4 regions of the Lelliottia nimipressuralis genome follow, and region 2 is predicted to be linked to each of the others. Evidence: predicted binding sites of a transcription regulator. Region 2 holds the regulator's gene; each other region holds the start of a gene.

What was found. Region 2 encodes CRP, which controls carbon source genes, mostly activating them, when cyclic AMP is high. Its sites were predicted from a motif close to ATGTGANNNNNNTCACAT; they were not measured.
Region 1: hpt (hypoxanthine phosphoribosyltransferase) is a predicted target of CRP. The motif match lies at 2,233-2,250, and genes of this name have one in related genera.
Region 3: ldtB (L,D-transpeptidase) is a predicted target of CRP. The motif match lies at 1,732-1,749, and genes of this name have one in related genera.
Region 4: focA (formate transporter FocA) is a predicted target of CRP. The motif match lies at 4,023-4,040, and genes of this name have one in related genera.

What each region holds. Positions count from the first base shown of each region.
Region 1 is NZ_CP167172.1:809,103-815,223, forward strand. It holds gene ACB496_RS03770 (glucose/quinate/shikimate family membrane-bound PQQ-dependent dehydrogenase) at 1-2,173, opposite strand, end outside; gene hpt (hypoxanthine phosphoribosyltransferase) at 2,378-2,914, shown strand; gene can (carbonate dehydratase) at 3,021-3,683, opposite strand; gene ACB496_RS03785 (ABC transporter ATP-binding protein) at 3,791-4,717, shown strand; gene ACB496_RS03790 (ABC transporter permease) at 4,714-5,484, shown strand; gene ACB496_RS03795 (PTS sugar transporter subunit IIA) at 5,592-6,032, shown strand; gene ACB496_RS03800 (polysaccharide deacetylase family protein) at 6,096-6,121, shown strand, end outside.
Region 2 is NZ_CP167172.1:4,249,517-4,255,637, forward strand. It holds gene ACB496_RS20470 (hydrolase) at 205-1,227, shown strand; gene ACB496_RS20475 (YheU family protein) at 1,224-1,442, shown strand; gene ACB496_RS20480 (phosphoribulokinase) at 1,473-2,342, shown strand; gene ACB496_RS20485 (OsmC family protein) at 2,426-2,830, opposite strand; gene crp (cAMP-activated global transcriptional regulator CRP) at 3,137-3,769, shown strand; gene ACB496_RS20495 (YccS/YhfK family putative transporter) at 3,828-5,915, shown strand; gene ACB496_RS20500 (aspartate aminotransferase family protein) at 5,961-6,121, opposite strand, start outside.
Region 3 is NZ_CP167172.1:1,481,750-1,487,870, reverse strand. It holds gene ACB496_RS06910 (ABC-F family ATPase) at 30-1,625, opposite strand; gene ldtB (L,D-transpeptidase) at 1,849-2,769, shown strand; gene ACB496_RS06900 (GntR family transcriptional regulator) at 2,819-3,535, opposite strand; gene ACB496_RS06895 (PTS sugar transporter subunit IIC) at 3,552-4,874, opposite strand; gene ACB496_RS06890 (glycoside hydrolase family 1 protein) at 4,926-6,121, opposite strand, start outside.
Region 4 is NZ_CP167172.1:1,581,215-1,587,335, reverse strand. It holds gene serC (3-phosphoserine/phosphohydroxythreonine transaminase) at 1-938, opposite strand, end outside; gene ACB496_RS07335 (DUF421 domain-containing protein) at 1,101-1,793, opposite strand; gene ycaO (30S ribosomal protein S12 methylthiotransferase accessory factor YcaO) at 1,932-3,692, shown strand; gene focA (formate transporter FocA) at 4,099-4,956, shown strand; gene pflB (formate C-acetyltransferase) at 5,006-6,121, shown strand, end outside.

The sequences.
Region 1 (6,121 bases), 1.3 Mb from region 2:
TGAACAGGACGTTTCCGGCAGTAGAGATCGGGCCGCCGAGCATCGGCATACCCATATTGAACGGAACAGGAACCGGCATCGGGAACGGCATGCTGTCCTGTGGCGTACCAATACGTTTTTTCCATACCACCTGGTTCGTTTTCAGATCCAGCGCGGAGATATAACCCCAGGCAGGCTGTTTACACGGCAGGCCAAACGGAGAGAGGAACGGGTTCAGCGTAACGCCATACGGCACGCCGTACTGCGGCTGAATACCGGCTTCAGTGCCGCTGCCTTTCGCATCTTTCGGCTGCTCCATCGGGTTACCAGGACCGCGTGGGATCAGCTTCGAGACAAACGGCAGTGCCATCGGGTTGGCAATCGCCACCTGACGGTTTGGATCGACCGAGATGCCGCCCCATTCAAACATCCCCAGGTTACCCGGGAAGACCAGCGTGCCCTGCTCAGACGGCGGGGTGAAGATGCCTTCATAGCGCAGCTGATGGAACATCACGCGGCACACCAGCTGATCGAACATCGTGGCGCCCCACATGTCCGCACCGGTCAGATCTTTCTTCGGACGGAAGCTCAGGTCAGAGAACGGCTGCGTTTTCGAAACGTAGTCGCCTTTCGCTGCGCCCTGCGGTACCGGTTTTTCCGGAGCCGGAACCACCAGTTTGCCGTTAGAACGGTCGAGCACGAAGATGTTGCCGGTTTTCGCTGGCGCGTAGATGACCGGAACAGTTTTTCCGTTGACGGTAATGTCGGCCAGCGTTGGCTGGGACGGCATATCCATATCCCACAGATCGTGGTGAACGGTTTGATAGCTCCAGGCCAGTTTCCCGGTCGTTGCGTTCAGCGCCACGATGGCACTGGCGTAACGCTCCTGCTCTGGCGTGCGGTTCCCGCCCCAGATATCCGGCGTGGTCACGCCCATCGGCAGATAGACCAGATCCAGCTTCGCGTCATACGCTGCCGGTGCCCAGGAGTTCGGTGAGTTAAAGGTGAAGGTGTGTTCATCCGACGGGATGGCGTTAGGATCTTTCGCGCCCGGATCGAAGGCCCACAGCAGTTTGCCGGTGTTCACGTCGAAACCACGAATCACACCCGAGGTTTCACGGGTAGAGAAGTTATCCGTGACAGAACCGGCAATGACGATGGTTTTATCGGTGATGATCGGCGGTGACGTCGGCTCATACAGGCCCGGCGTGGTATCCGGCATGTTGGTCTGCAGGTTGAGGATACCTTTGTTGGCAAAGGTTTCGCACAGCTTGCCGGTTTCGGCGTTGATCGCAAACAGACGGCCATCGTTCACCGGCAGCATGATACGGCGAGGACAGTCAGCCACCACGTCCGGGCTGGCGTTGTCCGCGCGCGCTTCGTGGTAAGAGACGCCACGACAGGTCACGTGCTGGAAGGAGGTGTTGGTGTTCAGCTGCGGATCAAAGTGCCATTTTTCCTTACCGGTCGACGCATCCAGCGCGAACAGACGCTGGTGAGCGGTACACAGGTACAGCATGTCGCCCACTTTGATCGGGGTGACTTCGTTGGTCAGCTCACCCGGATCGTTCGGCTGCTTCAGATCGCCGGTACGGAACGTCCAGGCTTCTTTCAGGTTTTTCACGTTATCGGCGTTGATTTGCTTCAGCGGCGAGTAACGTTGTCCTTCCTGATTGCGCCCATACGCTGGCCAGTCGCCGTCAGCCACCTGAGAAATGGCGGCGGCAGGCGTGGAATCGGCACTCAGAGTACCTTTCACTTCCTGCGGATCGTTAAATCCGGCCCAGGTCAGAATGCCACCGGTGATGAGCAACGCCACGACCAGTGCCGCAACCGCACCGCTGGACGGCACCAGCAGGCGACGCCAGACGAAGGGCAAGATCAGCCAGATACCAAAGAAGACAAGAATGTCGCTACGCGGCGTGAGCGCCCAGAAATCGAAGCCGACCTCCCAGACACCCCAGATCATCGTTGCGAGCAGAAGTGCTGCGTAAAGCCACAGCGCGGAACGTTTACGCCGCAAAAGCAGGACGGTCACAGCAATCATAACCAGGCCCGCAATCGGGTAGTACCAGGAGCCGCCAAGCGCGACCAGCCATACGCCACCGATTAACAGATACAGCGCGCAGAATGCGGCAAAAGCGGCTGTTAACGTTACCAGTAGACGCGGCTGTTGAGATTTTATTTCAGCCATAGAAAAGTACTCTGTAGTTTGTTAATTATTTGATAGCAATTAATTATAGGTATTAACAAGTGTGATCGGAATCACAAAATGAGCTTTTTGTAACTCATGCGCCAGGCGAATCCATTTGCTGGTATACTGCCGTACTTGTGAATCATTGCCGGACGTATCTGCATCCGCAGTGATAGATTGGTTTTAAATCATACGGTTAGTAATATGAAACATAGTGTTGAAGTGATGATCCCGGAAGCGGAGATCAAAGCGCGTATCGCCGAACTGGGTCGTCAAATCACCGAACGTTATCAGGACAGCGGCAGCGATATGGTGCTGGTGGGTCTGCTGCGCGGCTCATTCATGTTCATGGCAGACCTGTGCCGTGAAGTTCGGGTGTCCCATGAAGTGGATTTCATGACCGCGTCCAGCTACGGCAGCGGTATGTCGACCACCCGTGACGTGAAAATCCTGAAAGATCTGGATGAAGATATTCGCGGCAAGGATGTGTTAATCGTAGAGGATATTATCGACTCCGGTAACACGCTCTCTAAAGTGCGCGAGATCCTGAGCCTGCGCGGCCCGAAATCCCTGGCGATCTGCACCCTGCTGGATAAACCGACTCGCCGTGAAGTTGATGTCCCGGTTGAATTTGTTGGTTTCTCGATTCCGGATGAGTTCGTGGTGGGTTACGGCATCGATTACGCACAGCGTTATCGCCATCTGCCGTATGTCGGGAAAGTGGTACTGCTGGACGAGTAATCTCAGTGGTCTAGCCCGGAAGCACTGTGCTTTCCGGGCCTGGAAAGCGTGAACGGCACATCTTAAGGCCGGGTAAGGCGAAGCCGCCGCCCGGCTTTTTTGCAGGTTATTTGTGGTTAACGTGCTTGAGCTTCAGGTTGGCAATCCCGGAACGGTAGCGCTGCTCCAGGGTTTCGCGGTTGGTGGCGGTCACTTCCAGATTGCGCAGCAATCCATCATGGATACCGTACGCCCAGCCGTGAACGGAGACTTTCTGCCCGCGCTTCCATGCTGACTGCATGATGGTGGAGTGGCCAAGGTTATAGACCTGCTCCATCACGTTAAGCTCGCACAGGGTGTCGAGGCGACGCTCCTGCGGCATTTCGCCCAGCAGTGAGCTATGTTTGAACCAGATATCGCGAATATGCAGCAGCCAGTTGTCGATCAGCCCCAACTCCGGGTTTTCGACCGCCGCCTGCACACCACCGCAGCCGTAATGGCCGCAGATAATAATGTGCTCAACTTCCAGCACATCAACCGCGTACTGCACGACGGAAAGGCAATTGAGATCGGTGTGAATGACCAGGTTTGCGACGTTACGGTGAACGAACAGTTCACCCGAATCAAGGCCTGTCAGGCGTTCCGCCGGGACGCGGCTGTCAGAGCATCCAATCCATAAAAAACGTGGATTCTGCGCCTTCGCCAGCTTCTCAAAAAATCCCGGGTCCTCTTCTACCAGCATTTTTGACCATAGTGCATTGTTGCTGATGAGTGTATCTATGTCATTCATAGAGGTTAACGACCTGTAACCGAGTAATAGCGTTGCGCTAATATAGGGTAACTCGACTTTTATTGAAACCACACAACGTGTGTCAGAACTATAGGTAAGTTTAATTCATGACTATCGCACTTGAGCTTAAGCAGCTTAAAAAAGTCTATCCGGGCGGCGTTCAGGCGCTGCGCGGAATTGATTTGCAGGTCGAAGCGGGGGATTTCTACGCCCTGCTGGGGCCGAATGGCGCGGGGAAATCCACGACCATCGGCATCATCAGTTCGCTGGTGAACAAGTCTTCGGGCAGCGTCGCGGTGTTTGGCTATGATCTCGAAAAAGATGTGGTCAACGCCAAACGTCAGCTGGGGTTGGTGCCGCAGGAATTTAACTTCAACCCGTTTGAAACCGTGCAGCAAATTGTGGTGAATCAGGCGGGTTACTACGGCGTAGAACGTCAGGACGCCATCGAGCGCAGCGAAAAGTACCTCAAACAGCTCGATCTGTGGGAAAAACGCGGCGAACGTGCGCGCATGCTCTCCGGCGGGATGAAGCGCCGTCTGATGATCGCCCGCGCCCTGATGCACGAGCCAAAACTGCTGATCCTTGATGAGCCAACGGCGGGTGTGGATATCGAACTGCGCCGCTCGATGTGGGGTTTCCTGAAGGATTTGAACGACAAAGGCACCACCATCATTCTGACCACCCACTACCTCGAAGAAGCTGAAATGCTGTGCCGCAATATCGGCATCATTCAGCGCGGCGAGCTGGTGGAAAACACCTCGATGAAGAATCTGCTGTCCAAGCTGAAGTCCGAAACCTTTATCCTCGATCTGGCGGCCAAAAGCCCGCTGCCGAAGCTGGAGGGCTATCAGTACCGTCTGGTGGACACGTCGACGCTGGAAGTGGAAGTCCTACGCGAGCAGGGCATTAACAGCGTCTTTGCGCAGCTGAGCGCGCAGGGCATTCAGGTATTAAGTATGCGTAACAAAGCTAACCGACTGGAAGAACTGTTTGTCTCGCTGGTCCAGGATAAACAAGGAGAGCAGGCATGATGCATCTTTACTGGGTGGCGCTAAAAAGTATCTGGGCCAAAGAGATTAACCGCTTTATGCGCATTTGGGTGCAAACCCTGGTGCCGCCGGTGATCACCATGACGCTCTATTTCATCATCTTCGGGAATCTGATTGGCTCCCGTATTGGTGAAATGCATGGCTTTACCTATATGCAGTTTATCGTGCCGGGCCTGATCATGATGGCGGTGATCACCAACGCCTATGCCAACGTAGCGTCGTCGTTTTTCAGCGCGAAGTTCCAGCGTAACATTGAAGAGCTGCTGGTGGCCCCGGTGCCAACGCACGTCATCATCGCCGGTTATGTGGGCGGCGGCGTAGCGCGCGGGCTGGCGGTAGGGATTCTGGTGACGGCTATCTCGCTGTTCTTCGTCCCGTTCCAGGTACATTCATGGATGTTCGTGGCGCTGACCCTGCTGATGACCGCGATCCTGTTCTCGCTGGCTGGCCTGTTGAACGCGGTGTTTGCGACCACTTTCGATGACATCAGCCTGATCCCGACCTTTGTCCTGACGCCGCTGACCTATCTCGGTGGGGTGTTCTACTCGCTGACGCTGCTGCCACCGTTCTGGCAGGCGCTGTCGCACCTGAACCCGATTGTCTACATGATCAGCGGCTTCCGCTTTGGCTTCCTCGGCATTACTGACGTGCCGCTGTTTACCACCGTCATCGTCCTCGCCGTCTTCATCATCGCTTTCTATATTCTGTGCTGGTATCTGATCCAGCGCGGACGCGGATTGCGCAGCTAATCCGCATCCCCGGCAGCACTCTGTCTGCCGGGGCATTTTCTTTGATAGTTATCACCATAAATTAATCTTCACTCCGCTAAACTACTTTCCCCTAAAGGAGAGACGCTATGTTGGGTTGGGTGATTACCTGTCATGATGACGATGCCCAGGCAATGATCGATCGCCTGGAAAAAAAATTGGGTCCGCTGCCTCAGTGCCGGGCGGTGAACTACTGGCGCGGGCTGAGCACCAACATGCTAAGCCGTATGATGTGCGATGCGCTGCATGAGACGGATACCGGTGAAGGCGTCATTTTTATGACCGACAAATCGGGCGCTGCGCCGTATCGCGCCGCCGCGTTGTTGAGTCACAAGCATGAAAACTGTGAAGTGATTTCCGGGATTAACTACGCATTGCTGGAGATGATGTACCCGCTGCGCGAAACGCTGAGCAGCGCGGAGTTCCGCGATACGCTGGTCGGGCAGGAAATCCCCGGCGTCAGTAGCCTCTGGCATCAGCAGCAGAAAAACCCGCCTTTTGTCCTGCTCCACGATCTGTATAAGAATTAAACATTGGTATTGATGTCGCTTTTGCTACAATGGCGACTGATTTTTAGTGTCGATAATAATCCCATGTTTATACGCGTTTTTTCCCTTCT
Region 2 (6,121 bases):
ATCAATTAAGCGTAGTGTGGAATCATTAGCCTGAGAGTAATAATCGAGGTAAAGATTTGTGATCGAGATCAGTTCGCATCGCGCGAAAAAATGCCAGAGGTGGCAGAAATGGCTGAATCGGAGGTAAACGCTCTTCGTTTTTATAAACAGGGTACAATTCGGAAGGTATAGTAAATGACTGACAAGAATTAACATTGCATCGTTATGACTCAAATTATTCCATCAGATTTCGACATCGCAAGCGATGAGAGCGCAGCATTCGTCCCCATGCGGGGTGTGGCGAACCCACATCTGCAGACCATGCTGCCGCGGATTTTGCGCCGAAAACTGCAGTTTACGCCGCACTGGCAGCGCCTCGACCTGCCGGACGGAGATTTCGTGGATTTAGCCTGGAGCGAAGATCCCGAACAGGCCAGGCACAAACCGCGTCTGGTGGTGTTTCATGGGCTGGAAGGGAGCCTGCACAGCCCCTACGCCCACGGGCTGATCCACGCGGCAAAATCACGCGGCTGGCTCGGCGTCGTGATGCACTTTCGCGGCTGCAGCGGCGAGCCGAATCGCCGCGAGCGAATTTATCACTCCGGCGAAACCGAAGACGGTACCTGGTTTTTACACTGGTTAAGCACTACCTTCGGCACCGTGCCGACGGCTGCCGTAGGCTACTCCCTGGGCGGTAATATGCTCGCCTGCCTGCTGGCAAAAGAGAGCAATAACGTTCCGCTGGATGCGGCGGTGATTGTCTCCGCGCCGTTCATGCTTGAGCAGTGCAGCTACCATATGGAAAAGGGTTTTTCGCGGGTCTATCAGCGCTATCTGCTCAACCTGCTGAAAGCTAACGCCGCGCGTAAGCTAAAGGCCTATCCGGACACTCTGCCCATCAGCCTGCAACAGCTGAAGCGGATGCGCCGTCTTCGCGAGTTTGATGATCTGATCACGTCGAAGATCCACGGCTTTGCCGACGCGATCGACTACTATCGTCAGTGTAGCGCGATGCCGTTGCTGAACCAGATCACCAAACCGACGCTGATCATCCATGCGAAAGATGATCCCTTTATGGATCATCACTCGATTCCGGCCCCGGAACATCTGCCTGCAAACGTGCAGTATCAGCTGACCGAACACGGCGGCCACGTCGGCTTTATCACCGGGACGTTACTTCGCCCGAAAATGTGGCTGGAATCGCGCATCCCTGACTGGTTAACCCCATTTCTGGAGAGAGTAAAATGATGATTCCCTGGCAGGATCTGGCTCCCGAAACGCTGGATAGCCTGATTGAAAGCTTTGTATTACGCGAAGGCACCGATTATGGTGAACATGAGCGTTCGCTTGAACAAAAGGTCGCCGATGTAAAACGGCAGCTACAGAGTGGCGAGGTGTTGCTGGTGTGGTCTGAACTGCACGAAACCGTCAACATCATGCCGCGCAATCAGTTTCGCGGTTGATTGTTCCATCTTTCCAGTCAGGGAGTTGCTATGTCCGCCAGACATCCGGTTATTGCCGTTACGGGTTCGAGTGGTGCGGGAACCACCACCACCAGCCTCGCTTTTCGCAAGATTTTCGCACAGCTCAATCTGCGCGCTGCCGAGGTTGAGGGCGACAGTTTTCATCGCTTCACCCGTCCTGAAATGGACATGGCTATTCGTAAGGCCCGGGATTTAGGTAAACACATCAGCTATTTCGGGCCAGACGCCAACGACTTTGGCCTGCTGGAACAAACTTTTCAGGACTACGGCCACACGGGCAAAGGTCAGTCGCGTAAATATCTGCACACCTACGATGAAGCGGTGCCATGGAATCAGGTTCCTGGCACATTCACCCCGTGGCAGCCCCTGCCGGAGCCAACGGACGTGTTGTTTTATGAAGGCTTGCACGGCGGCGTGGTGACTCCACAGCACGATGTGGCACGCCACGTGGATCTGCTGGTCGGCGTGGTGCCGATTGTCAATCTGGAGTGGATTCAGAAGCTGACCCGTGACATGAGCGAGCGCGGCCATTCGCGTGAAGCGGTGATGGATTCGGTCGTGCGCTCGATGGAAGATTACATCAACTTCCTGACGCCGCAGTTCTCGCGGACCCACATCAACTTCCAGCGCGTCCCGACGGTGGACACCTCTAACCCGTTTGCGGCGAAAACAATTCCGTCGCTGGACGAGAGTTTTGTGGTGATTCACTTCCGCAATCTGGAAGACATTGATTACCCCTGGCTGCTGGCGATGCTGCAGGGCTCATTCATTTCCCATATCAATACATTAGTGGTCCCGGGCGGGAAGATGGGGCTGGCGATGGAGCTGATCATGATGCCGCTGGTGCAACGGCTGATGGAAGGCAAGAAGATCGCCTGAGTTCAGTCGCCGGGGAGCGCTTCGCTATCCGGCTGAATCATGCGGTGACAGGCCCGGCAAGCGTAGCGCTACCGGGCGTAGTGTTAAGCGTCGATCACTTCGTAGGAATGCGTAATGTTCACCGCTTTTTCCAGCATCAGCGCCACGGAGCAGTACTTCTCCGCAGACAGATCCACCGCACGGGAAACCGCCGCATCCTTCAGCTCTTTACCGGTGACGATAAAATGCAAGTTGATGTGCGTAAACAGACGTGGCGCCTCTTCGCGACGCTCTGAGGTCAGCTTCACTTCGCAGTCCGTCACGTCATGACGACCTTTCTGCAGAATCGAAACCACGTCAATCGCGCTGCATCCGCCCGCCGCCATCAGTACCACTTCCATCGGGCTTGGCGCTTTATCTCCGGAGTTGCCGTCCATCAAAATCTGGTGTCCTGAAGCGGATTCGCCAAGGAACGTTAAACCTTCAACCCATTTCACACGCGCTTGCATTTTCATTAACTCCAAAGTTGCATTTTTCCGAACAGATTACGCGTGCGTTACAATTCTCGCAACGGAAGGCGACCTGCATCATGCTGAAGCGAGACACCAGGAGACACGCGGCTAAAGCTATGCTAAAACAGTCTCGATGCTACAGTAATACATTGACGTTACACATGTATGCAGAGGACATCAAACTTTACTGGCTGCGAACAGTGCGACAGCCACTTCCCAGGTACGGGTAAGAATTCGATTGCAACCCCAGAGTCAGGATGCGATTTTGACTCTGAGACAGCTTATAACAGAGGATAACAGCGCATGGTGCTTGGCAAACCGCAAACAGACCCGACTCTCGAATGGTTCTTGTCTCATTGCCACATTCATAAGTACCCATCGAAGAGCACGCTGATTCACCAGGGTGAAAAAGCGGAAACGTTGTATTACATCGTCAAAGGCTCGGTGGCAGTGCTGATCAAAGATGAAGAAGGGAAAGAGATGATCCTTTCTTATCTGAACCAGGGCGATTTCATCGGTGAACTGGGCCTGTTTGAAGAAGGCCAGGAACGTAGCGCCTGGGTGCGTGCGAAAACCGCGTGTGAAGTTGCAGAGATCTCCTATAAGAAATTCCGCCAGCTGATCCAGGTGAACCCGGACATCCTGATGCGTCTTTCTTCGCAGATGGCTCGCCGCCTGCAGGTCACTTCCGAGAAAGTGGGTAACCTCGCCTTCCTGGACGTAACAGGCCGCATCGCGCAGACCCTGCTGAACCTGGCGAAACAACCTGACGCCATGACCCACCCGGACGGTATGCAAATTAAAATTACCCGTCAGGAGATTGGTCAGATCGTCGGCTGTTCTCGTGAAACCGTTGGCCGTATCCTGAAAATGCTGGAAGATCAAAACCTGATCTCCGCTCACGGTAAAACTATCGTGGTCTACGGAACGCGTTAATTCCGGAACGAACGGCGTGCCATCGCGAGGTGTCACGCCGTTTTTGTCTCTGACGATCATGTGGCGCAGGCTGATTTATCACCCCGAAGTTAACTACGCACTACGTCAAACTCTGGTGTTATGTCTTCCCGTGGCTGTCGGTTTAATCCTGGGCCATCTGCAACATGGGCTGTTGTTCTCTCTCGTTCCTGCCTGCTGCAACATTGCCGGTCTCGATACACCGCATAAACGCTTTTTCAAACGCCTGATTATCGGCGGCTGCCTGTTCGCCGGATGTAGCCTGGCCGTGCAGCTGCTGCTGGCCCGTGATATCCCGCTGCCGTTAATCCTGACCGTGCTGGCTATGACGCTGGGCGTCACGGCGGAGATCAGTTCGCTGCACGCTCGCCTACTGCCCGCCTCACTGATAGCCGCTATTTTCACACTGAGCCTCGCCGGAAATATGCCCGTCTGGGAGCCGCTGCTGATCTATACGTTCGGTACCCTGTGGTACGGGCTGTTTAACTGGTTCTGGTTCTGGATGTGGCGGGAGCAGCCCCTGCGCGAATCCCTGAGCCTGCTCTACGTCCAGCTCGCGGACTATTGCGAAGCCAAATACACCCTGCTGACGCAACACACAGACCCGGAAAAATCATTGCCCCCGCTGCTTACGCGCCAGCAAAAAGTGGTCGACTTAATCAGCCAGTGCTATCAGCAGCTGCATATGCTGGCGGCCAATAAAAACCATGAATACAAGCGACTGCTGCGCGTCTTCCAGGTGGGGCTTGATCTACAGGAGCATATTTCGGTCAGTCTGCATCACCCGCAGGAGGTGCAAAAACTGGTGGAGCGCAGCCACGCCGAAGCGGTGATCCGCTGGAATGCCCAGACGGTCGCGGCCCGCCTGCGGGTGCTGGCTGACGATATTCTTTACCACCGTTATCCCACGCGTTTTACAATGGATAAACAGCTGGGCGCGCTGGAGAAAATTGCCCGTCAGCATCCGGATAATCCGGTTGGGCAGTTTTGCGCGTGGCACTTTAGCCGCATCGCACGCGTGTTGCGCACTCAGCGCCCGCTCTACCCGCGCGACCTGATGGCCGATAAACAAAAGCGTCTGCCGCTGCTACCGGCACTGAAAAGCTATTTATCACTGAAATCTTCCGCCCTGCGCAATGCCGCACGCATCAGCGTGATGCTGAGCATCGCCAGCCTGATGGGCGTCGCGCTGCACTTACCCAAGCCCTACTGGATTTTAATGACCGTGCTGTTTGTCACGCAGAATGGCTATGGCGCGACGCGCGTGCGAATACTGCACCGTGCGCTCGGGACGTTTGCCGGGCTGGTGATTGCCGGTATCACACTGCACTTCCATGTTCCTGACGGCTATACCCTGCTGGGAATGCTGGTCATTACCCTGGTCGGCTATCTGATCATCCGCAAAAACTACGGCTGGGCAATGGTTGGGTTTACAGTGACGGCGGTATATACCCTGCAACTGCTGACCCTGAACGGCGAACAGTTTATCGTGGCGCGACTGGTGGATACATTGATTGGCTGTCTGATCGCCTTTGGCGGCATGGTCTGGCTGTGGCCACAGTGGCAGAGCGGGCTGCTGCGCCAGAACGCCCACGACGCCCTTGAAGCGGACCAGCAGGCCATTCGTCTGATCCTGAGCGACGATCCCAAACCTTCGCCGCTGGCGTACGAGCGCATGAAGGTCAACCAGGCGCACAACGCGCTGTATAACTCCCTCAACCAGGCGATGCAGGAGCCGGGCTTTAATTCAGACTATCTGGCAGATATGAAACTGTGGGTGACGCACAGCCAGTTCATCGTCGAACACATTAACGCGATGACGACCCTGGCGCGCGAGCACACGATGCTGACGCCGGATCTGGCGCAGCGCTATTTGCAGTCGTGTGAAATTGCATTGCAGCGTTGTCAGCAGCGTCTGGAGTACGACGCGCCGGGAGAGTCGGGAGACTCGAACATTCTGGAAGCGCCAGAGACGCTCACCCACGGGCCGATGAGCACTCTGGAGCAGCATTTACAGCGCGTAATAGGACATCTGAACACCATGCACACCATTTCGTCGGTGGCATGGCGTCAGCGTCCGCATCACGGGATTTGGCTGACGCGGATTATGCGCCGTAAGACGTCGTGAGGTTTGCGGCTCCGTAGGTCGGAACAAAACGAAGCCGCGACTCCATTAGCCCTGAACGATCTTCTTCACTGCACTGGCAAAGCGGTTCATACCGTCATCGATATCCTGCCCTTCAATCACCAGCGACGGCGCAAAGCGCATCACATCCGGCCCGGCATTCAACACCATCACCCCTTCGTGGGCAGCGGCGTGGAGGAAATCGCGCG
Region 3 (6,121 bases), 1.9 Mb from region 2:
GCATCTGCAGCGTGAAAGACGACGGGAAATTAGCCTTCGATGCCTTTGCTGCGCAAGTAATCTTCATAATTACCGGTGAAGTCCACGATGCGTTCCGGTGTGATTTCAATCACGCGGGTCGCCAGGGAGCTTACGAACTCACGGTCGTGGGAGACGAAGATCAGGGTGCCCTGATACATTTCCAGCGCCATGTTCAGGGATTCGATAGATTCCATGTCCAGGTGGTTAGTCGGTTCGTCCATTATCAGGATATTAGGTTTTTCCATCATCAGCTTACCGAACAGCATGCGCCCTTTTTCACCACCGGAGAGCACTTTGGCAGGCTTTTTGATGTCGTCCTGGCTGAAAAGCAGACGGCCCAGAATGCCGCGCACGGCCTGCTCGTCGTCGCCTTCCTGCTTCCACTGGCTCATCCAGTCGAAGACCGTCAGATCGTTTTCGAATTCAAATTCGTGGTCCTGCGCGTAGTAACCGAGCTGGGCGTTTTCAGACCATTTCACGGTACCGTTGTCCGGTGCCAGTTCACCCACCAGGGTTTTCAGCAGGGTTGATTTACCCACGCCGTTCGCGCCCAGTACCGCAATCTTCTCGCCCACTTCCAGCAGCAGATTGAAGTTTTTGAACAGTGGACCGTTATCAAACCCTTTCGCCAGCGCTTCCACTTCCAGCGCGTTACGGAACAGTTTCTTGTCCTGCTCGAAGCGAATGAACGGGTTCTGACGGCTGGAGGCTTTCACTTCGTCCAGCTTAATTTTATCAATCTGACGCGCACGAGACGTCGCCTGACGGGATTTAGAGGCGTTAGCACTGAAGCGGCTGACGAAGGATTGCAGGTCAGCAATCTGCGCTTTTTTCTTGGCGTTGTCAGACAGCAGACGCTCACGCGCCTGGGTGGCAGCCGTCATGTACTCGTCGTAGTTGCCCGGATAAACGCGCAGCTCGCCGTAGTCCAGATCGGCCATGTGGGTGCAGACCATGTTCAGGAAGTGACGGTCGTGCGAGATGATGATCATGGTGCTGTCGCGGTCGTTCAGCGTCTGCTCCAGCCAGCGGATGGTGTCGATGTCCAGGTTGTTCGTCGGTTCATCGAGCAGCAGAATGTCCGGGTTTGAGAACAGCGCCTGCGCCAGAAGCACACGCAGTTTCCAGCCCGGTGCGACTTCGCTCATCAGGCCGTAGTGTTGCTCAACCGGAATACCGACGCCGAGCAGCAGCTCACCGGCACGGGATTCGGCAGAGTAACCGTCCATTTCGCCGTAAAGCACTTCGAGATCGGCCACTTTATAGCCGTCTTCTTCGCTCATTTCAGCCAGACCGTAGATGCGGTCGCGCTCTTGCTTCACTTCCCACAGTTCCCCGTGTCCCATGATCACGGTGTCGAGCACAGTAAACTCTTCGAAGGCGAACTGGTCCTGACGCAGCTTACCGATACGCTCGTTCGGATCGAGCGACACGTTGCCGAGCGTCGGCTCTAAATCGCCGCCGAGGATTTTCATGTAGGTGGATTTTCCGCTACCGTTGGCACCAATCAGGCCGTAACGGTTGCCGCCGCCAAATTTGACGGAAATGTTTTCGAACAGCGGCTTACTGCCAAACTGCATAGTGACGTTGCTGGTAACTAACACGGGGAGATTCCTGCGAAAAAGTGTGATAAACACGGCATTATGCCACAATTCCGAATTGAAATCCCGTGTTGCAACCAACCACTAAACTTTAACAAAATCGAAAAAAATGTGATTTCGTACACATCTGAATTCCATGCGCGAGGGAATGCACATATAATGCGCTCCCATCAATGATTCAGACTCATCAACTAATCGCCAGAGTGGCAAAGATACCTCGCATAACATGAATATGAAATTATCAACGCTTTTTGCGGCGGCGTTAGCCGTAGTAGGTTTTTGCAATACCGCTTCTGCGGTGACTTATCCGCTGCCGACAGACGGTAGCCGTCTGGTGGGTCAAAACCAGGTGGTTATTGTTCCGGAAGGCAACTCCCAGCCGCTGGAATATTACGCCGCTGAATACCAGCTGGGCCTGTCCAACATGCTCGAAGCAAACCCGGGCGTTGACCCGTATCTGCCGAAAGCCGGTACCGTGCTGAACATTCCTCAGCAGCTGATCCTGCCGGACACCGTCCACGAAGGTATCGTGATCAACAGCGCTGAAATGCGTCTGTATTACTACCCGAAAGGCACCAATACCGTGATCGTTCTGCCGATTGGTATCGGTCAGCTGGGCAAAGACACCCCGCTGAACTGGACCACCAAAGTAGAACGTAAGAAAGCAGGCCCGACCTGGACGCCAACCGCCAAGATGCACGCCGAGTACATCGCTGCCGGTGAGCCGCTGCCAGCCGTTGTTCCTGCCGGCCCGGACAACCCGATGGGTCTGTACGCGCTGTACATTGGTCGTCTGTATGCGATCCACGGCACCAACGCCAACTTCGGTATCGGCCTGCGCGTGAGCCACGGCTGTGTGCGTCTGCGTAACGACGATATCAAGTTCCTGTTCGAGAATGTGCCGGTCGGTACCCGCGTTCAGTTCATCAATGAACCGGTAAAAGCGACCTCTGAGCCAGATGGCAGCCGCTATATCGAAGTGCACAACCCGCTGTCTACCAGCGAAGATCAGATTAACAACAACGAGATCGTGCCGATTACCCTGAAGAGCAACGTGCAGGCTGTCACCAGCCAGGCCGACGTTGAATCCACCGTTGTGGATCAGGCGGTACAGAACCGTTCCGGTATGCCGGTACGTCTGAACTGATTGACTCAGCTTCAAACAAAAAAAGCGGGCTGCTTAGCCCGCTTTTTTATTACCCGTTATTCACGATGACGATTCCACCGTGATCGTATCGATAGTGGCAATGGGCGTATTCCAGCGGCGTGCCATCCTCCAGATAGATCACCTGCTCCACCTCCAGCACCGGGTCGGTTTGCTCGCAGATCAGATGCTGCATATCCAGCGCGTTCGGTTTTAGCGCCCGCACCACCCGATATGACCCCATAATTTTCAGCCCCAGCGTCTCCTGCACGTACTGGAACACCGAGCTTTCAAGATGGGTTTTATTCAGCCCCGGCACCAGATTCAGCGGCATGACGGTGGAATCGAGCGACATCGGCTCACCGTTGAGGCTGCGCAGGCGAATAAAATCATAGATCGGCGTATCGGCGTTTATCATCAGGGAGGACTGCTCTTTCTCGTTCGGAAAGCGCAGTTCGAAATGGACCACTTTGCTGCTCACCGTGCCCAGATGTTCCCAGGTTTTGGTGGCGCCGAAATAGTCGCTGCCGGAGAGATCCCACTGGGAAAGCTGCAGGAAGTTTTTACGAATGAACGTCCCCTGCCCCTGTCGCGTATAGACCAGCCCTTCCACAATCAGCTGGCGCATCGCCTGCTGAATGGTCATCCGGCTGGTGCTGAACTCCGCCGCCAGCGCAAACTGGTCCGGCAGCGGTTCATTGGCGGCATACTGCTGGCTAATAATGCGTTTCTTAATTTCCCGCGCTATGGTGATGTACTTCGCCGCCATCGCCTTTTCCTTATGATTAATCCGCTATCGCACTGTTTTTCAATGCCACCCTCTCAGCAATCTTGAGGAAAGGCAGGTAGAAGAATACACCAAATACAATGATTGCCAACTGAACCACCACCGCCCGCCAGTCCCCCGCCGTCGCCAGCCAGGCGCTGAGTATGGGCGGCGTGGTCCAGGGGATCATGACTACACAGCGCGACATCAGGCCGAGCGTGGTACACAGCCAGGCAAAGTAAATCCCTATCGCCGGCAGCAGTACAAACGGAATCATCAGCGGCAGATTAAAGACAATCGGCAGGCCGAAAATCACCGGTTCGTTGATGTTAAACAGCCCCGGAGCCAGCGACAGCCGCGCCACCTGTTTGGCCGATTTTTGCCGTGAGAAGATAAAGATGGCGATCAGCAGCGAGATGGTGCTGCCCGTCCCGCCAATCATCCCGAACGTCGGGACAAAAATGTTATTGATGATATGCGGAATCGGCTGCCCGTTGGCGAAGGCCAGCATGTTCTCATTGGTGTTGATTAACAGGAACGGTTCCAGAATCACGCTGTTCACTACCGACTGGTGAATACCCAGCGTAAACAGGAAATTACCGAAGCTGTAGATAAAAATTGTGCCGGGCAAACTGGTATTAATGAGTCTGAGAGGCTGCTGGATAAAATGGGTGATCAGGTGAATCAGATCCGTATGCAGCACGTTCGCCAGTAGCGCCGCCAGAATGGCGAACAGGGAAAGCGTGATGATCGTCGGGATCAGCGCGGTAAAGGATTTGCTCACCGCAGGCGGGACGTTCTCGCCCAGCGAAATGTGCAACACTTTCAGGCGCGAAATCGCAATAAACACTTCCGTTGAAATCAGACCAATCAGCACCCCGGCAAATATGCCCGTTGAGCCGATATTGCTGAACGTCAGCACCTGGGTGACATTCACCGGCGCCTGACTGCCGACGGGCACCAGCTGGAGCTGCATCGGCATCATAATGATAAAACTGCTTACGGCGATAACCACTGCCGAAACCGGGTTGTCGAAATCTTTGTTGCGCGCCAGCGACCAGGCAATCATCGGGGCGAGTAACAGCGCCGCGATGTTCAGCGTGCCGTTAATAATCGCCTCACCCCACACCTTAAAGTGGGCGAGCGTTTCCCCTTCGAACACCCACGGAAACACCACGTTATTCACCAGCACCGCGAGACCGGCAAGGATAAAGATCGGCATTACCGTGGCGAAGGCGTCGCGCAAGGAACGTAAGTGCACCTGGTTTGCCAGGCGCGCGGAGAACTCAACAAATCTGTCGACAAACGACTGCATCGCAGGTGTAATTTTTGTATCAGACATAGCGGATATTCCCATCAATCAGTCACAAAAACCGGTCCGGCAGCGTAAGGCTTACAGCTCGCTTCCGTTGCTATGAATAGCCTGTTTTAACCACGCGTAGCTCTTTTTCGGCACGCGTTTCAGATCCTTGAGATCGTGGTTTTCACGGTTGACGTACACCACGCCGTAGCGTTTACGCATATCGCCCTGCGAGCTGAGAATGTCGATCAACCCCCAGCCGAGGTAGCCTATCACCTGCGCGCCGTCTTCAAAGATCGCCGCTTTCATCGCCTCGAAATGCTTGCGGTGATAATCGATGCGGTAATCATCTTCTATCGGATTCACCCCGTCCCAGGACTCAATCACCCCGATGCCGTTTTCAATCGGGAAGACCGGCAGACGCCAGTCGTTGTAATAGCGGGTGATAATGGTGCGAAAACCGAGCGGATCGATTTGCCAGTTCCATTCGGTGGCTTTCAGGAACGGATTGTTCTTCTCGCCGTGGGCCAGGTAGTAGTTCACCGGCGTGCCTTCCGGAATCGGGTCGCTGTCGAGGGTTTTACTTGCGTAGTAACTAAACGCCATGTAGTCGTTTTTGGTTCGCGCCAGCAGGGCCAAATCGTCCTCACGATAGATATCCCCAAATCCTTGCTGTTCAACCACTGCCATCACCGCCGGGCTGTAGCCCTGACCGGCAAAGACGCGCAGCAGATTCTGGTTGAGGAATTCGTCGTACTGCTGAGCGCAGAAAATATCGCGCGGTTTGCAGGTGGCCGGATAGATCAGCTGATGCGCCAGCATGCCGCCCATCAACTGCCCCGGTTTGGCCTGGTGCAGATACTCCGTCAGCGCCATGTGCGCCACCATCGTATGATGCTGGATTTCGTAGAGTTCGCGCAGGGTTTGCTCGCCCTTCATATAGCCTGAGACTCTGAACGCTTCCGGCATATGGAAAATGTTCTGCTCGTTAAAGGTCAACCAGTACTTCACCCGGTCGCCGTAGCAGTCGATCATCTTTTTGCCGTAGCGCACAAACGCGTCCAGCACCCGGCGATCGTTAAACCCGTTGTACTCCTGCGCCAGGGCCAGCGGCATGTCGAAGTGGTACAGGCAGACCATCGGCTCAATGCCGCGCGCGATGAGATCGTTGATAAAGCGATCGTAAAACGCGATGCCCTCTTCGTTGAAATCGCCGTCACCCTGCGGGCAGACACGGCTCCAGGAGATCTGGAAGCGGTAGCAGTTCATGCCCAGATCCTGCATCAGGT
Region 4 (6,121 bases), 2.0 Mb from region 2:
AACAGCTTATCAAGATTGCTGTCAGCCAACTGGAACGGCACGTTCATGCGAGAACGATTCGCGCTGGCCACGTCGTTGCGATAGAAGCCGCTGCCATCAATCGCGCTGTACAGAAGGGTCGCTTTTTGCTGATTGATCTTGTCCATCTGCGCCACACCGCCATTTTTCTTCAGCCATTTGAAGACAAGGCCAGAAAGATACCAGGCGAAGGTCGGCGGGGTGTTAAACATGGAGTCGTTATCATTCAGAACGGTATAGTCCAGAATCGACGGGCAGGCCTGGTGCGCTTTGCCCAGCAGATCTTCGCGGACAATCACTAACGTTAAACCAGCCGGGCCAATGTTCTTCTGCGCGCCAGCATAAATCACGCCGTAGCGGCTGACATCCAGCGGGCCAGAGAGAATGGTTGAGGATAAATCAGCCGTTACGACGACGTTGTCGCCAAAGTTCGGCTCTTCGTGAATGGCGATCCCGTCGATAGTCTCGTTCGGGCAATAGTGAAGGTACGCTGCGTCGCTGGAAAGCTGCCATTCACTCATCGGCTTCACGCCGCGCAGGCCATCAACAGTAATTTTGGCGTCGATAACATTCGGGGAGCAGTATTTTTTGGCTTCTTTCACTGCGCTGGCCGCCCAGTAGCCGGCATCAACGTAGTCTGCGGTGGTTTTGTCGCCGAGCAGATTCAGCGGGATGCCGGCAAACTGACCGCGCCCGCCGCCGTGGCAGAACAATACTTTGTAGTTCGAGGGAATATTCAGCAGATCGCGAAAATCTTTTTCTGCCTCTTCCGCCACCTGGATAAACTCTTTTCCACGATGGCTAATTTCCATCACCGATGTACCGAGACCCTGCCAGTCGCAAAGCTCCTGCTGAGCCTGTTTAAGCACATCCGCCGGTAGCATTGCCGGACCTGAACTGAAATTAAAGACCTGAGCCATTTACCCTCACCACGCTAAAAGCCATAAGTTATAACTGTGGATATCGGTTTTATCATTCAGTGACACGCGCCGCAATGTCTAAAACTTATGACCGGGAAAATGTGTCCCCGCTCACACAAAACAATCTGCCAGCGCGTTGTCACAAAACCGACAAATTGGCTGTCAGGTGACGCGTTTAGCCCGGCTCACCTTCGTCCATACTGGATTCGCACAGCGAGGGCAAAGTTGATGATCGCCCGGCTGCATCGTCAGAACATGGCTACAGCGTCGACAGGCATACTCCCCCGCCTCCGGGACAGTGGTAAAGCGTTCAACATATTCATCCGGCAAAATGCATAAACCCGGTTTCACGTCATCGTCGTCATAGTAATAGACGCTTATCTGCCCGTTCGTTTCCATGATCGCCAGCCGCACCTGGCCCAGCTGTTCCACGCTGTTTAAGCGCAGCTCCATGAAAAACTCAAATTCAGTCATGTTGGCGCTGCGAACCTTCTCCCAGGCCAGTTGCCCCTCTTCGACAATCACCACCGGCTTGCCTTCCAGTAGATCCTCGATTTTTTCGCTTTTCGACATCAGCCACATCACCAGCCGATAGAGTAAGCCCAGCGTGACAAAAACGATCAGCACCGGAATCATCGGCACATCGTCATAAAACGCGACGTCACCGGCCGCAGAGCCGAGTGTCAGAATGATCAGGACTTCAAACAGTGACATCTGCCGAACGCCGCGCCGCCCTGTAATTTTGAGAAACAGAAACACCAGAATAAAGGTGTAGAGGCTGCGCAAAGCTACTTCCCCTAAGAACTCAAGCGGGACTTTGTCGAACGCCATCCGCTGAAGATCGAACGCTTTCATTTTTATTCGCCTTAACAGTAAGTTACTGCTGATAAGCATAGCTGAGTCTTTTATTTTCGCTCTTCTCCTCGCGAAGATAGCGCCTGCCACGCAAAACCCGTATCATTGCGCGCTTTACGTACGATAAAAGTGATCGCCATGACTCAAACATTTATCCCCGGCAAAGACGCCGCTCTGGAAGATTCCATCGCTCGCTTCCAGCAGAAACTGACCGACCTGGGTTTTAATATCGAAGAAGCCTCCTGGCTCAATCCGGTACCTCACGTCTGGTCTGTGCATATTCGCGACACCGACTGTGCGCTGTGCTTTACCAACGGTAAAGGCGCCACCAAAAAAGCGGCTCTGGCTTCTGCCCTGGGGGAGTATTTTGAGCGCCTGTCCACCAACTACTTTTTCGCTGATTTCTGGCTGGGCGAGACTATCGCCAACGGCCCGTTCGTACACTACCCGAACGAAAAGTGGTTCCCACTGACGGAAGATGACACGCTGCCGGAAGGCATTCTGGATGCGCGTCTGCGCAAGTTCTACGATCCGGATAACGAACTGACCGCCGGTATGCTGGTCGATCTGCAGTCCGGTAACGACGAGCGTGGTATCTGCGCCCTGCCGTTTACCCGTCAGTCTGACGATCACACTGTCTATATCCCGATGAACATCGTCGGCAACCTGTACGTGTCCAACGGCATGTCCGCAGGTAATACCCGTAACGAAGCCCGCGTGCAGGGGCTGTCCGAGGTGTTTGAGCGTCATATCAAAAACCGTATTATCGCCGAGTCCATCAGCCTGCCGGAAATCCCGAGCGAGGTACTGGCGCGCTATCCGGGCGTGGTGGAATCTATCGCTAAACTGGAAGCAGAAGGTTTCCCAATTTTTGCTTACGACGGCTCTCTGGGCGGTAAATACCCGGTAATCTGCGTGGTGCTGTTCAACCCGGCCAACGGCACTTGCTTCGCGTCGTTTGGCGCCCACCCTGACTTCGGCGTGGCGCTGGAACGTACCGTTACCGAGCTGCTTCAGGGCCGTAGCCTGAAAGATCTCGATGTCTTCACCCCACCAACGTTTGACGACGAAGAAGTGGGCGAACACACCAACCTCGAAACGCACTTCATCGATTCCAGCGGTTTGATCTCCTGGGATATGTTCAAGCAGGACGCCGACTATGAATTCGTGGACTGGAGTTTCTCCGGCACCACGGAAGAAGAGTTCGCCACGCTGATGGCAATTTTCAAAGCAGAAGATAAAGAAGTGTACATCGCCGATTACGAGCATCTGAGCGTCTACGCTTGCCGTATTATCGTGCCAGGCATGTCCGACATCTATCCGGCAGAAGATCTGTGGCTGGCCAACAACAGCATGGGCAGCCATCTGCGCGAAACGCTGCTGGCTCTGCCGGGTAGTGAGTGGGAAAAAGAGGATTATCTGAACCTGATCGCCCAGCTTGACGACGAAGGCCACGACGATCTTACCCGCGTACGCGAGCTGCTGGGCCTGGCAACCGGCAAAGACAATGGCTGGTACACCCTGCGTGTGGGCGAGCTGAAATCCATGCTGGCCCTGGCCGGTGGCGATCTGGATCAGGCTCTGGCCTGGACGGAATGGACCATTGAGTACAACCAGTCGGTCTTCAGCCCGGAGCGCGCTAACTATTATCGTTGCCTGCAAACCCTGCTGCTCCTGTCTCAGGAAGAGGATCGTCAGCCGCTGCAATATCTCAATGCGTTCGTGCGTATGTACGGTGCCGACGCTGTTGAAGCCGCCAGCGCCGCATTGAGCGGTGAAGCGCCGTTCTATGGCCTTCAGGCTGTCGATAGCGATCTGAAAGCCTTCCCGGCCCATCAGTCACTGCTCAAAGCTTACGAAAAACTGCAGCGCGCGAAAGCGGCCTACTGGTCAAAATAAGCGCACATAGCATTACAGACAGTAGGCGTATTTCCACGTCTGGGCTATATTACGGGGCAATTTCATTGCCCCGTTTTTTTATTTCTTTTGCAATGAATTTTGATTGTAATAATAAAGTTAATTACAGGTAAATATAATTATGCTTACCTGGGCTTTACTGTTACTTTTTAAGGTAATTACTCCATTTTAATTAACTGCTTCGGGAGAGGTTACAGGAAATAATTCAACTCTTTTCATAACTTTTAAAATTTATTTTTATACGGATAATCAAAAACTTACTCCGCATTTGTTGCAAAACCATGCGCTTTGCGGGCCTATAAGCCAGGCGAGATATGATCTATATCAATTTCTCTTCTATAATGCTTTGTTAGTATCTCGTCGCCGACTTAATAAAGAGAGAGTTAGTGTGAAAGCTGACAACCCTTTTGATCTATTACTCCCAGCTGCGATGGCCAAAGTTGCCGAAGAAGCGGGTGTCTATAAAGCAACGAAACACCCGATGACGACGTTCTATCTGGCGATTACCGCTGGTGTGTTCATCTCCATCGCCTTCGTCTTCTACATCACTGCGACAACCGGTACTGCTGCGATGCCTTTCGGTATTGCGAAACTGATTGGCGGTATCTGTTTCTCACTGGGCTTGATTCTGTGCGTCATTTGCGGCGCCGACCTCTTTACCTCAACGGTGCTTATCGTGGTGGCAAAAGCGAGCGGAAGAATCACCTGGGGTCAGCTGGCGCGCAACTGGATTAATGTCTACGTTGGCAACCTGATTGGCTGTTTGCTCTTTGTACTGCTTATGTGGTTATCCGGCGAGTATATGACCGCCAACGGTGGCTGGGGACTCAACGTCCTGCAAACCGCTGACCACAAAATGCATCACACCTTTATCGAAGCCGTCGCTCTCGGCATCCTCGCAAACCTGATGGTCTGCCTGGCGGTCTGGATGAGCTACTCTGGCCGCAGCCTGATGGACAAAGCCATGATTATGGTTCTGCCGGTTGCGATGTTCGTTGCCAGCGGCTTTGAGCACAGTATCGCAAACATGTTTATGATCCCGATGGGTATCGTAATCCGCAACTTTGCGAGCCCGGAGTTCTGGACTGCAGTTGGTTCAACCCCGGAAAGTTTCTCTCACCTGACTATTATGAACTTCATCACAGATAACCTGATCCCTGTCACTATTGGGAACATTATCGGTGGGGGTCTGCTGGTTGGGTTGACATACTGGGTCATTTACCTGCGTGGCGACAATCATCATTGATGGTTTCTCAGGCAGTAAAGAAAAATCCACTTAAGAAGGTAGGTATCACATGTCCGAGCTTAATGAAAAGTTAGCCACAGCCTGGGAAGGTTTTGCGAAAGGTGACTGGCAGAAAGAAGTCAACGTACGTGACTTCATTCAGAAAAACTATACCCCGTATGAAGGTGACGAATCCTTCCTGGCTGGTGCTACTGACGCAACAACCAAGCTGTGGGACAATGTTATGGAAGGCGTCAAACTGGAAAACCGCACTCACGCGCCAGTTGATTTCGATACTTCCGTTGCCTCTACCATCACTTCTCACGACGCTGGCTACATCAACAAAGCCCTTGAGAAAATCGTTGGTCTGCAGACTGAAAAACCACTGAAACGTGCAATTATCCCGTTCGGTGGCATCAAAATGGTTGAAGGTTCCTGCAAAGCGTACAATCGCGAGCTGGACCCAATGCTGAAGAAAATCTTCACCGACTACCGCAAAACTCACAACCAGGGCGTGTTTGACGTTTACACCAAAGACATCCTGAACTGCCGTAAATCCGGTGTTCTGACTGGTCTGCCAGATGCGTATGGCCGTGGCCGTATCATCGGTGACTACCGTCGCGTTGCACTGTACGGTATCGACTTCCTGCTGAAAGACAAATACGCACAGTTCCTGTCACTGCAATCTGACCTGGAAAACGGCGTAAACCTGGAAGCAACTATCCGTCTGCGTGAAGAGATCTCTGAACAGCACCGTGCGCTGGGTCAGATCAAAGAAATGGCTGCTAAATATGGCTGCGATATCTCTGGTCCTGCTACCAACGCTCAGGAAGCTATCCAGTGGACTTACTTCGGCTACCTGGCTGCTGTTAAGTCTCAGAACGGCGCAGCAATGTCCTTCGGTCGCGTATCCACCTTCCTGGATGCTTACATCGAACGTGACATCAAAGCAGGCAAAATCACCGAGCAAGACGCACAGGAAATGATTGACCACCTGGTCATGAAACTGCGTATGGTTCGCTTCCTGCGTACCCCAGAATATGATGAGCTGTTCTCCGGTGACCCAATCTGGGCAACTGAATCTATCGGTGGTATGGGCGTTGATGGCCGTACTCTGGTAACCAAAAACAGCTTCCGTTTCCTGAACACCCTGTACACCATGGGTCCGTCTCCGGAACCGAACATC